4 regions of the Mesorhizobium sp. M8A.F.Ca.ET.165.01.1.1 genome follow, and region 2 is predicted to be linked to each of the others. Evidence: predicted binding sites of a transcription regulator. Region 2 holds the regulator's gene; each other region holds the start of a gene.
What was found. Region 2 encodes LexA, which represses DNA repair genes until DNA is damaged. Its sites were predicted from a motif close to TGTTCNNNNTGTGTTCNG; they were not measured.

Region 1: a site for LexA is predicted at 1,407-1,424, ahead of parE (DNA topoisomerase IV subunit B). Genes of this name have one in related genera too.
Region 3: a site for LexA is predicted at 1,777-1,794, ahead of EN808_RS24175 (DNA recombination protein RmuC). Genes of this name have one in related genera too.
Region 4: a site for LexA is predicted at 1,825-1,842, ahead of EN808_RS28405 (ImuA family protein). Genes of this name have one in related genera too.

The regions. Positions count from the first base shown of each region.
Region 1 covers NZ_SRTH01000003.1:392,607-395,725, reverse strand. Annotated here, with positions in the region: gene EN808_RS11235 (type II and III secretion system protein family protein) at 1-240, opposite strand, end outside; gene cpaB (Flp pilus assembly protein CpaB) at 331-1,257, opposite strand; gene parE (DNA topoisomerase IV subunit B) at 1,496-3,119, shown strand, end outside.
Region 2 covers NZ_SRTH01000003.1:636,203-639,321, reverse strand. Annotated here, with positions in the region: gene EN808_RS12400 (GntR family transcriptional regulator) at 1-701, shown strand, start outside; gene lexA (transcriptional repressor LexA) at 1,112-1,855, shown strand; gene EN808_RS12390 (ComEC/Rec2 family competence protein) at 1,849-3,119, opposite strand, start outside.
Region 3 covers NZ_SRTH01000010.1:160,877-163,995, reverse strand. Annotated here, with positions in the region: gene EN808_RS24180 (GFA family protein) at 1-245, shown strand, start outside; gene EN808_RS24175 (DNA recombination protein RmuC) at 491-1,744, opposite strand; gene def (peptide deformylase) at 1,848-2,378, shown strand; gene fmt (methionyl-tRNA formyltransferase) at 2,384-3,119, shown strand, end outside.
Region 4 covers NZ_SRTH01000015.1:18,505-21,623, reverse strand. Annotated here, with positions in the region: gene EN808_RS28415 (hypothetical protein) at 1-112, opposite strand, end outside; gene EN808_RS28410 (hypothetical protein) at 286-1,413, opposite strand; gene EN808_RS28405 (ImuA family protein) at 1,879-2,631, shown strand; gene EN808_RS28400 (DUF6504 family protein) at 2,546-3,119, shown strand, end outside.

The sequences.
Region 1 (3,119 bases), 240 kb from region 2:
GGTGCCGAGATTGTTGCCCAGCACATAGAAGGATTTGTCGGTCAGCGGATTGACGTTGGCGATCTCCGGATCGCCGATGACGATCTGGTAGAAGGCCGCGCTCGTCATGATCGTCTTGGGCTTGCCCTTGGCGACCTTGATCGACGCATTCCTGGTCGACGAGACATGGACGATGTCGTTGTCCGCCTTGGCCGCGCCGACGAAGGCGAGCATGCCGCTCGCGGCCAGTGAAGCCGCCATCGCCAAGGCGCGCACCAAACGCAACCGATCCGTCATTCGATATAGGGTATGCATCGCCATTATCCCGTCCCGCCCGGTCCCCACCGGTCTTTACTTCTGATCCCGCGAAGGAACCTTGTATTCCTCGGCCTGCGTGCCGCGTGTCACGATGACCGTCTTGAACTTCGGCTTCTCCGGCTCCTTTGCGACGGCATCGAACAGGGAGCCGGCCGCCGCCTGGGCCTTGGAAGCCACAGATCCGCCGAAGGAAGAGATGGTGGTGACGCCGTTCTTGCCGTCGCCGCCTTCGCTGGCGGAGCGCAGCGAAAGCGACAGCGTGCCGACGGTGCGGGCCAGCGCCACTTTCTGCGCGCCGTCGCTCGTCACCTCGATGGTCACGGAATTGGCCACCTGCGGCGTCGTCTGGCGCTCGTCGGCGCCCTGCCCGACGCTCAGCACCTTGGCGTCGGCAACGACGATTTCCGAGGTGATGGTCGAACCGGCCGCGCCTTGCGCGTTCTTGGCGACTTCCTGGATTTCGCCGGCATCGCGGGTCAGCACGACATCGACCCGGTCGCCCGGCGTGACGAAGCCGCCGACGCCGGCGATCTCGTCGGTGCGGATGGTGACCGCCCGCATTCCGGGCGTCAGCATATTGGACAGCGTCGCGCGGCCGTTCGGTCCGGACAGCTTGGTGAGCAGCACCGGCTCGTTGACCTCGATCGGCGACAGCACGACCCGGCCACCTTCGCCGAGCAACCCGTCGATGGTCGCAAAGGCGCCCTGCGGCAGGGAATCCTGCGGCCACGGGATTTCGCTGAGTTTGGTGCGATCGAGCTCCATGCCATAACGCAATGGCGCGGTCGCCACCACGATCGTCTTGAATTCGATCCTGGGTGAGGCCGGAGCGGCGATCGAGGCCGTCTTCTCCTGGGCATCGGCCTGGGCTTGGCTCTTGACCCAGAAATCCGCGGCAAAGATCGAGATCGCGCCGAAAACGGCGGCGATGCCGATCATCGTTATGGCCTTGCCCCTCACACCTAAACCCCTGACGCCTGCAGTTTCTTGTTATGTTGGGCTCACGCTAGTCGGCATTGTTAAAGAATCAGGAATCTTGTGCGGTGGCATTCGACCTATTTCCGCCCGCTTGGTTATCGAATGGTTTTAGGGTAAGAAGGGCTAAATCCCCGAACGTAACAGGAACCTCCGTCGCTTGGCGCCGAAAAGCGTGGCAGTATCGACGGGTGATTCGCAGCACCGGACCCTTATGGTTGGCATGGACGACAACAACGATCTCTTCGGCAACATCGACAAGCAGCCGCAGCCGGTTCGCGCGCCGGCGCGCCCAGCGGATCCGCTGGTGCAAGCGGCCGCCAGGCGCCCGGCCGCGGCCAAGGATGGCAGCGAGGGTTACAGCGCCGCCGACATCGAGGTGCTCGAAGGCCTGGAGCCGGTGCGCCGCCGGCCTGGCATGTATATCGGCGGTACCGACGACAAGGCGATGCACCATTTGTTCGCCGAGGTCATCGACAATTCGATGGACGAAGCGGTTGCCGGCCACGCCACCTTCATCGATGTCGAGCTTTCCGCCGACGGCTATCTCACCGTCACCGACAATGGCCGCGGCATCCCGGTCGATCCGCATCCGAAATTCAAGAAGCCGGCGCTCGAAGTGATCATGACGACGCTGCATTCGGGCGGCAAGTTCGATTCCAAGGTCTACGAGACCTCCGGTGGCCTGCACGGCGTCGGCGTTTCCGTCGTCAACGCCCTGTCGGACCATCTCGAGGTCGAAGTCGCGCGCGGCCGCCAGCTTTATCGCCAACGGTTTTCACGCGGCATTCCGGTAAGCGGTCTGGAGCACCTCGGCGAGGTGCACAACCGCCGCGGCACCAGGACGCGTTTCCATCCCGACGAGCAGATCTTCGGCAAGGGTGCGGCCTTCGAGCCGGCACGGCTCTACCGCATGACGCGCTCCAAGGCCTATCTGTTCGGCGGCGTCGAAATCCGCTGGACCTGCGATCCTTCCCTCATCAAGGAAAAGGATCAGACGCCGGCCAAGGCGGAATTCCATTTTCCCGGCGGCCTCAAGGATTATCTGAAAGCGTCGCTAGGCGACGAATTCCAGGTGACGCGCGAAATCTTCGCCGGCAAGAGCGACAGGCAAGGCGGCCATGGCTCGCTCGAGTGGGCGGTGACCTGGTTCGGCGGCGACGGCTTCATCAATTCCTACTGCAACACCATTCCGACCGGTGAAGGCGGCACGCACGAGGCCGGCTTCCGCAACGTCCTGACGCGCGGCCTGCGGGCCTATGCCGACCTCGTCGGCAACAAGCGCGCCTCGATCGTCACGTCGGAAGACGTCATGATCTCGGCCGCCGGCATGCTGTCGGTGTTCATCCGCGAGCCGGAATTCGTCGGCCAGACCAAGGACAGGCTGGCGACGATCGAAGCGATACGCATCGTCGAGACCGCGATACGCGACCCGTTCGACCATTGGCTGGCCGACAATCCGCAAGAAGCCTCGAAACTGCTCGACTGGGTGATCGCGCGCGCTGACGAACGGGTGCGCCGCCGCCAGGAAAAAGAGGTGTCGCGCAAGAGTGCGGTGCGCAAGCTGCGCTTGCCGGGCAAGCTCGCCGACTGCACACAGAACGCGGCGGCAGGTGCCGAACTCTTCATCGTCGAAGGCGATTCCGCCGGCGGCTCCGCCAAGCAAGCGCGCGACCGTGCCAGCCAGGCCGTCTTGCCGCTGCGCGGAAAAATCCTCAACGTCGCCAGCGCCGGCAATGACAAGCTGGCCGCCAACCAGCAGATATCGGACCTGATCCAGGCGCTTGGCTGCGGCACGCGGTCAAAGTATCGCGACGAGGATTTGCGCTACGACCGCGTGATCATCA
Region 2 (3,119 bases):
GCCTCATGCCCGGCGCCCCGCTCAAACTGAGTGCACTGCGCGGCACCTATGGAGTCGGCTGGACGCCATTGCGCGAAGCCTTGTCGCGGCTTGAGGCCGAACGCCTGGTCACCGCCATCAGCAATCGCGGTTTTACCGTGGCTCGGGTGTCGCGGGCCGAACTGGAGGACCTGGCGCGCGCCAGGATGGTGGTCGAGATCCCCCTGTTCCTCGAATCGATGGAGAAAGGCGGCAAGGAATGGGAAGATGCCGTGGTCACCGCCCACTACCGGCTCTCCCGTTGCAAGACCGCCGTCGACGATCCGTCGGATGCGGCGGTCGACAAATGGGACGAGAATCACGAGGCTTTCCATGCGGCGCTGCTGAGTGCCGCCACATGCGATTGGCTGTTGCGTTTCCGCTCGACGATCTCGGATCAATTGCGCCGGCATCATCGCTTTCTTGGTCTGGCGCCGACATTGCGGGCCGCGGCCGGCCTCAAGGATGGCTACGAAGAGGCGATGGAGGCGCTGCGCGAAGCGATTGCGATCGAACACCATACCGCGATCATGGAAGCGGCACTCGATCGTGACGTCGAGCGGGCCAAGGCGCTGATGGTGGCCCATATCGGCTACACCCTGCACGTCTATGTCCACAGCGAAGACAGCGGCGCGACCAAATACGCCGCCCGCGCCGGCAGCTTGAAAGCTGGTTCGGGATGACTCCGGCGCTTCCGCGACACCTATTCGCACGCGTTGGTCGGAGTGGGGCCGGACGCCTGGGTCCATCGCTGCCCCGAAGCTGCCAGTCGTTGGCGTTTTGGTTTCGTTTCGTTCCGCGAATAATGGACCGATAAATTATACAATCCGCCCGGGGAAAGCCTTCCGAACGGCTGACGCCAAACTCGGGAGCGGATGGGCCACAGGCCATTAACCATAACGATTTCAATGGGCCTGCCGATGGCGGAAAAGGTCGGCTTCTGCCCGCCGTAGCGGACAAAAAACATCCGCAGCCTTAACAAATTCATTAAACTTTAAACGGTTGCGGAACACAACTGGAACAGATAGTGTTTGTTCTGGGTTTGTTTTTTCGATTCTGGTTCAGACCTTCGTTCAATGCCTTGGGGGCCGCCATGCTGACACGCAAGCAACATGAACTGCTGATGTTCATCCACGAACGGCTCAAGGAAAGCGGGATACCGCCCTCCTTCGACGAGATGAAGGAAGCGCTCGATCTTGCCTCCAAATCCGGGATTCATCGCCTGATCACGGCGCTGGAGGAACGCGGCTTCATTCGCCGGCTACCCAATCGGGCGCGCGCGCTGGAGGTGCTGCGGCTGCCGGATTCGATCGCGCCCGGCCTGAACGCGGCAAAGAAATTTTCGCCCAGCGTCATCCAGGGCAGCCTTGGTCAAAACAATCTTGGCCGCCAGCTCAAGCCGGCAACGGCGCCTTCGCGTCTGCCCGCGGCCGGCAATGACGACGATGTGGTTTCAGCCGTGTCCATCCCGGTCATGGGCCGTATCGCCGCCGGTGTGCCGATCGATGCCATCCAGCATCAGACGCATTCGATCTCGGTGCCGCCGGATATGATCATGGGCGGCGAGCACTATGCGCTGGAGGTCAAGGGTGACTCGATGATCGAGGCTGGTATCTTCGACGGCGACACGGTCATCATCCGCAATGCCAACACGGCAAGTCCGGGCGAAATCATCGTGGCGCTGGTCGACGAGGAGGAAGCGACGCTGAAGCGGTTCCGCCGTAAAGGCGCCTCGATCGCGCTCGAAGCCGCCAATCCAGCCTACGAAACGCGCATTTTCGGGCCGGACAGAGTCAAGGTACAAGGCAAGCTGGTCGGGCTGATCAGGCGCTACTGAGCCGGTTTGCCATCGGACTTGTCTGGCTTTTTATAGGGCGGCAGCCCCCTCTTATAGGGCGGCAGCCCCCTCGCCTCGCGTGAGAATTTTCGCTGCTCGTGCCAGGGCCGGTATGGTCCGTCGACAGCGAATTCGATCACAGCCGGGGTTGTGGCCGACTGGGGATCGAAGAAGACGGCAGCACTTCCCTTGCGGGCGAGCTGCCGTTTCGTGACGACGACAACCAGCGGATTGTGGCAGGCGTCATAGGCGGTCGCGTCATTGACGACGATCAGGTCGGCGAAGGCGCAGGCTTTCCAGGTGTTCTTGCGATCCTCGACATAGGCGACGATCGCGCCGGAAGGGTGCCTGGCAAGGCAAAGGCCTTCGCGGCAATAGAACGGCGATCCCTGCGGCAGGTCGGTGGGAGCGGCAATATCGAATTGCCCGTCCGCCTTGTCGAACATTTCCGGTTTGACGATTGTTTCGGAGACCAGAGCGCGTTTCCAGTTGTCGGCCGCGAATTCGTTCGGACGTTCCCGGTTGACGGCCAGTTCGCCATTGCCTATCGGCAGTGCGACCAGCCGTGCGTCTTCCGAGATCAGCACATCGGGCGTGCGTATGTCCGACACAGTCAACAGACCGGCAAGTGCGAATGGCAGTGCCGCGAGCCGCAGCCAGGTCGTCGCCATCGTCGCGATGACCAGCGCGACGGCCACCAGCAGCACGGATTGCTGCGAGATCAGACCTACCCCATCGATTGGCGAGCGCTCCGATATCCATGACGATACGGCGATCATCGCTGTCAGGCCTTTGCCCATCACGTAGAGAAACGGGCCGTCGGCGCCGAAGGGCATCGCCAGCGAACTGAGGACCGCAAAAGGCATGACGACCACCGACACGATCGGCATGACGGCCAGATTGGCGAACAGGCTGAGCGGCGATACGCGCTGGAAATGCCAGATGGCAAACAGCGCCGTCGCGCTGCCGGCAATGATGGAGGTCATGGCCAATCCACCTGTCGCCAGCAGGAATTTTCGCGTCAGGAACCCGGGTAGTGACCGCTTTGGCGACGGTGGCCTCGTCTTACCAGCGCGGTGGTCCGCCCAGCCGGCATAGGCGCCAACAAGGGCCGCGGTTGCCGCGAACGACATTTGGAAGCTCGGGCCGACGACCTCGTGCGGGGAAACCAGGATAACGGCGATCGCCGAGATGGCCAGGTTGCGCATGGTGAGCGCCGCGCGATCGAACAAGACGGCAATCAGCATCACCGCCAGCATGATGA
Region 3 (3,119 bases), on a different contig from region 2:
GGGGCGCGCCGAAAATCTATATCAAGACCGTGGCGAGCGGCGCCAAGCGCGCCCAGGCTTTTTGTGCCGACTGCGGCTCGCACCTTTATGCGACATCGGTCGGCGACGGTCCGAAGGTCTATGGGATCAGGGTCGGGACCTCGCGGCAGCGTCAGGACCTGGTCCCGAGACACCAGAAATGGCACCGGTCGGCGCTGCACTGGCTTCCGGAATTCGAGGGCATGACGACGGTGGAAGAGCAGTAGGGTTAGTAGGCTCCCACAAGACCTCTGCGATTAGCGAAGCCTCCTATCGCTTCGTCATCCTCGGGCTTGACCCGAGGATCCATGCCGTGACCTTGCCGAAGGATGCCGTGGAACGGAATTCTGCACTGTTGCGGCGCGCCGCGGTCGCGGCATGGATTCTAGGGTCTGCGCGCGTCGCTCCGCTCCTTGCTCCGCCCTAGAATGACGATGGGATAGACGCTTCGCTAATCTCTGGCGTCGAGCGACTACTCTCCATCTTCGACAACCCTCAGCCTCAGCTGTCCCGTCTTGGAATCAGCCACGCGCGGTGCGGCCTCCACCTTGGCGGGGGCGCCGTGTGGGACGTCGGGCTCGCCTTCTCCGAACTCCAGCGCCTCGATCTTCTGGCCGCGCTTGGTCACTTTCGAGGTCGAGACGAGGATGTCTTCGATGTCCTTGGCCGACTGGCCGAAATGGCCCTGCAATTTGCGCACCCGCTCGTCGACGCGCTGGACATCTTCCATCAGCCTGATGACTTCGCCCTGGATCAGATGCGCCTGCTCGCGCATGCGGGCATCCCTGAGGATCGCCTGGATGACCTGGATCGACAGCATCAGCAGCGAAGGCGAGACGATGATGACGCGGGCGCGGTGCGCCTTCTGCACGACCGCCTCGAAATTCTCATGGATTTCGGCGAACACCGATTCCGACGGCACGAACATGAAGGCCGTGTCCTGCGTCTCGCCCTGGAGCAGGTATTTTTCCGAAATGTCGCGAACATGGACCTCGATGTCGCGGCGAAAGGCCTGGGCCGCGACCTTCTGCAGGTCGGCGCCGTCGGCGGCGCGGATGGCATTCCATGCTTCCAGCGGAAATTTGGCGTCGATGGCAAGTGACGGCGCGCCGTTCGGCATTTTCACCAGGCAGTCCGGCCGGCTGCCGTTCGACAGCGTCGCCTGGAATTCATAGGCCCCATGCGGCAGGCCGTCGGCGACGATCGCCTCCATGCGCGACTGGCCGAAGGCGCCGCGGGTCTGCTTGTTGGAGAGGATCGCCTGCAGCTGCACGACCTGGCCGGCCAGCGACTGGATGTTGCCTTGCGCGGTGTCGATGACCGCCAGCCGCTCCTGCAGTTTCGCCAGGCTCTCATGCGTGGATTTGGTCTGCTCGGTCATGGTCTGGCCGATGCGGCCGGTCATGGCGTCGAGGCGCTGGCCGATCGATTGCGTCAATTCGGCCTGCCGGGCGCCGAACACTTCGGCGATGGCCCCCATGCGGCCCTGCATTTCAGCCTGCGACTGCAAAATACCAGCCATGCGTGTCTCGGCGTCGCGGGCATGGTCGGCGGCCTCCGCGGCGGCGACCCCGCGCGCCTTGGCCGACCGCCACAGCGCAACGACGAGCGCCACGAACAAGCCGAGAAACAGCAAGGCGCCGAAGGCCAGCGCGTGACCCAGCGTGATTGTCGAGGCGCCGAGCCGTACGACAGGCTCCGAAAAGATGGTGCTGAGATCATTCATGTGGACAGCATAGCCGATTCGGCGGGCTGGCACAGATCAAAACGTGAACGAGGCTCAGGCGCACCGGTTGACGCCTTTCCTTGGAGGTCTTAGGTGAAACGCCATGCCGATCAAGCCGCTCATCATCCTTCCCGACCCCATCCTGCGCCAGGTTTCCAAGCCGGTGGAGCGCGTCGACGCGTCCTTGCGCAAACTGGCCGACGACATGCTGGCGACCATGTATGACGCGCCCGGCATCGGGCTGGCGGCAATCCAGATCGGCGAACCGCTGCGCATGCTGGTGATCGACCTTGCCAAGGAAGACGAAACGCCGGCGCCGCATGTCTTCATCAACCCGGAGATTCTCGAAAGCGCCGACGCGCGGTCGGTCTACGAGGAAGGCTGCCTGTCGATCCCGGATTACTATGCCGAGGTCGAGCGCCCGGCTTCGGTGCGGGTCAAATATCTCGACCGCGACGGCACGCTGCAGGAGATGGAGGCCGAGGGCCTGATGGCGACCTGCCTGCAGCACGAGATCGACCACCTCAACGGCGTGCTGTTCATCGACCATATCTCCAAGTTGAAGCGCGACATGGTGGTGAAGAAGTTCAGGAAGCTCGCCAAGGACAAGGCGCCAGGCAAACTGGTGGGATAGGGGAAATGCCCCTTCGTGTCATCTTCATGGGTACGCCGGGGTTTTCGGTGCCGACGCTGCGCGCCATTGCCGAAGTGGGACATGATGTCGCCGCCGTCTACACGCAGCCGCCGCGCGCCGCGGGCCGGCGCGGGCTCGAGCTGACGCCGTCGCCGGTGCAGCGCGAGGCCGAGCGGTTGGGTATCGAGGTGCGCACGCCGGCATCGTTGAAAGGCGAGACCGAACAGGCCGCCTTTACAGCGCTTGGCGCCGATATCGCCGTGGTCGTCGCCTATGGTTTGCTTCTGCCCAGGGCGGTTCTGGAGGCACCCCGGCTCGGCTGCATCAACGGCCATGCATCGCTTTTGCCGCGCTGGCGCGGCGCCGCCCCCATCCAGCGGGCCATCATGGCAGGAGACCTGGAAAGCGGCATGATGGTGATGCGCATGGAGGAGGGCCTGGACACCGGACCGGTGGCATTGCTTGAAAAATGCGCCATCGACCCCGATATGACAGCCGGCGATCTGCATGATCGATTGATGAGCGTTGGCGCTGCCCTGATGGTGGAAGCGCTGGCACGGCTGGAACGGAATACCCTGACATTTACCGCGCAAGCGGCCGAAGGGGTGACTAACGCCAGGAAAATCGATAAATCCGAGACGCGCGTGGACTGGACGCGGCCTGCGGCCGATGTCCACAATCACATTCGTGGCCTGTCGCCCTTTCCCGGCGCCTGGTCCGAAATTGAATTTGGCGGCCGCA
Region 4 (3,119 bases), on a different contig from region 2:
CTTGCAGAAACCCAGCGCCGGCGAGGGCTATGGAAAGCTGCTTGTTAGTGTCGTTGGTGGGGTCGCGCAGGATCGTTTCGACGAGGCGAAACTCGGCCAGCATGGCCAGCATGGTTTTGCCGCTTCCCGGCGCGCCGACAATGCGGATGGGCAGATCAAAAATGTCGGCCTTGCGAGGATGCTCGGCCAGGAATGTGGTGAGTGGCGCCGGACTCACGATCTCCAGGAAAGTAGTGTCGTCACGAATGTATTCGGTGGCGCGGCGGAGAAATGGATTTGCCATGGTCAGCCGTGCCTATCACGCCGACGAAACAAGGGCTGCATCGCGTGACCATTTTCATTGGTCGTTTCCGCCCAGAGTAGTGGAATGCTGTTGTTAGGTGTGTTGTGCTCAAGGATAAGCGGCAAGGCGCAGTCGGCATAACCCATCTTGAGATCGGCCTGCTCTGCCTCGCCAGCATGTTCGATCAGCCGAAGGTAGAGAGCGTGATTATAGTACTTTTCGCAAAGCGCGATGACGGCGTCGTCAGCGCCTGGATTGAGTTTGAGCGAGGCGGGCAGCAAGGTGCCCTGGGTCACATCGATTGACCCGAAGGTTCGGTCCGCCCATTCGAGATTGGCCAATTTGGTGCGTTGGAGTAGCGCCTCGTGCGCCTGGGTGGTCGAGATATAATGATGAATATGCAGCGCGTAATTCTCGACGATCGGAAAGGTCTTTCCCTGTGCCTCAACCGCCTTGCGCGCACCGATCAGCATGTCGTTGAATTTTTGCAGCTTGCCCTTCCACTCGCCATCCTTGAAGCGAATGAAGGTCGTACCTGAGCCGGTGAAATCGTCGATCAGGTAGACATGCTCGAACTGCTCGTCGCCAGCGTCGGCTTCCTTGATTTTCTTCGCAAGATCGAGCCATTTCTCGATGCCGATATTCATCATCGGCACGACCTGCTCCTGGGTGATGCGGCCGCTGTTGGCGCGCCGCATGATGTCGATACGGCTGCCGTCGCTCATGCCTATGAATAGCGAGCGTCGCTTAATCCGCTTGAAGGCTGCGACCCCATCGCTGCTGCCCCAAACCTCATGGGGTGGGATGCCGGCCTGCTTGGCGGCAAGGCGCCGCAGATGCGGCGTCACCGTTTCTGGATAAAAGGCCTCGATCACGCGATAAAGCTCTGCATTGGAGATGTAGACGAGCCGGTGCTTAATGAAATCATAGGCCGTCTGGCGGTCCTCGGCATCGAACTGTTTCAGCCAGATTGCCAGGTTTTCGATAAAGCGGGATCCCGCTCGGAAATCGCTGTAGCCGTCATATTTAGTCGAGGCCATTAGCCGCAGCCAAGTATACTCGGCCGTCGCCACGCCGTCATCGGTCCAGTTCATGATTTGCGCAATAAGGCGCAGGCCGAGCAGGTTCATCGGCACCACACCGTAACATGTTCAAATATCGTCTCGCGCACGGAATCTCCCCCTGGAGAGTTTGTAGCGAATTGCACATCGTTGGCAAAGCAATTGAGTCGCGCTTTCAGTGGAATGATGCGTACTCTCGAAATGGAGGAGAAATCGATCAGATTATGCTGCGACTACGGCTTCACACGTCAATCGGCCCAAAGCTACGATTGGGAACGCCCAAAAAAACAGTGAACGAGTGAATGCGGCAGGAATACTGAACGATCGTCTGCTTCTGGAGTCGCGCTATGACGGGCTGAACGGCTGAGATGAGGCTTAACGCCGCCCTTGTGTTGTCGAAGCAGCCTGTAATTTCGCAAGCGGCGCCGCGAAACACGCCAGCGGCTCGCTGATGCCCACTTGACTCTCGTTCACCAATCGTAGAACAAATAGAGAACATTCTTATATACGCTTTCTTGGAGGTCAACCACCATCTTGCGGCCGGAGCCCGCCATAGAGTCATTGCGCGCGCGGATCGAGAAGATCGAGGGCCGAGGCCGGCGCGCCATATCTGTACTTCCTTTCGGAATAGCCGAAATCGACGCACGACTCCCGGGCGGCGGACTGGCGCTCGGCGCGCTGCATGAAATCGCAGGCGGCGGCAATGGCGCCATCGACGGTGCGGCAGCAGCGCTGTTCGCCGGCGGTGTGGCGGCGCGAACGCGGGGCAAGGTCTTGTGGTGCATCACCCGCCCAGACTTGTTCGCCCCAGCGCTGGCGCAGGCCGGCCTCAAACCTGACCGGGTCATCTATGTTGAGGCCGGCGACGACAAGACGATCCTCGCCTGCATGGAGGAAGGCATCCGGCATGGCGGGCTGGGCGCGGTCGTCGGCGAGGTCGCGCGCCTGACCATGACCGCTTCGCGGCGGCTGCAGCTTGCCGCCGAGGAAGCGCACACGATCGGCATCGCGCTGCGGAGATGGCGGCGGCAGGCGGAGGCGGCCGATTTCGGGCAGCCGACGGCAGCCATGACACGCTGGCGCGTCTCGGTCCTGCCATCGGCGCCATTGCCTGTACCTGGCGTCGGCCGTCACCGATGGCTGGTCGAATTGATCCGCGCCCGCGCGGGCGAAAGTGCCGATTTCGAATTGGAGGCGTGCGATGGCACGGGTTGTCTCGCTGTTCCTGCCGACCTGGCCGACCGACAGGGTGCGGCGCAAGGCCGGCGATGGGGCGCCTCCAGCTGAGGCTCCGCTCGTCCTGATCGGCCGCGATAAAAACAGGCGCTTGGTGCTCGCCGCCGACGCCGCCGCACTCGTCGCCGGCCTGCGCCCCGGCATGCCCGTGACGAAGGCGCAGGTGCTGGTGCCGGACCTCGCGATCCAGGACGCCGATCCGCAAGCGGATGCCAAGGCGCTCGAGCGGCTCGCCGTCTGGATGCTTCGATTTGCACCGATCCTAGCGCCCGACCCTCCCGACGGGATCGTCATCGACACGACCGGCGCCGACCATCTCCATGGCGGCGAGGCCATGATGCTCGAGGGCATGGTCGGACGTCTGGCCATGTCCGGCATCGTCGCCCGCGCCGCGATCGCGGACAGCTGGGGTGCGGCGCATGCAATGGCCCGCTATGGCGGCCATCGCATCCGCATCGCACCGGCCGGCCATGGTCAATCGATCCTCGAACCGCTCGCGCTCGAGGCGTTGCGGATCGCGCCTTCGACGGCGGCCGAAC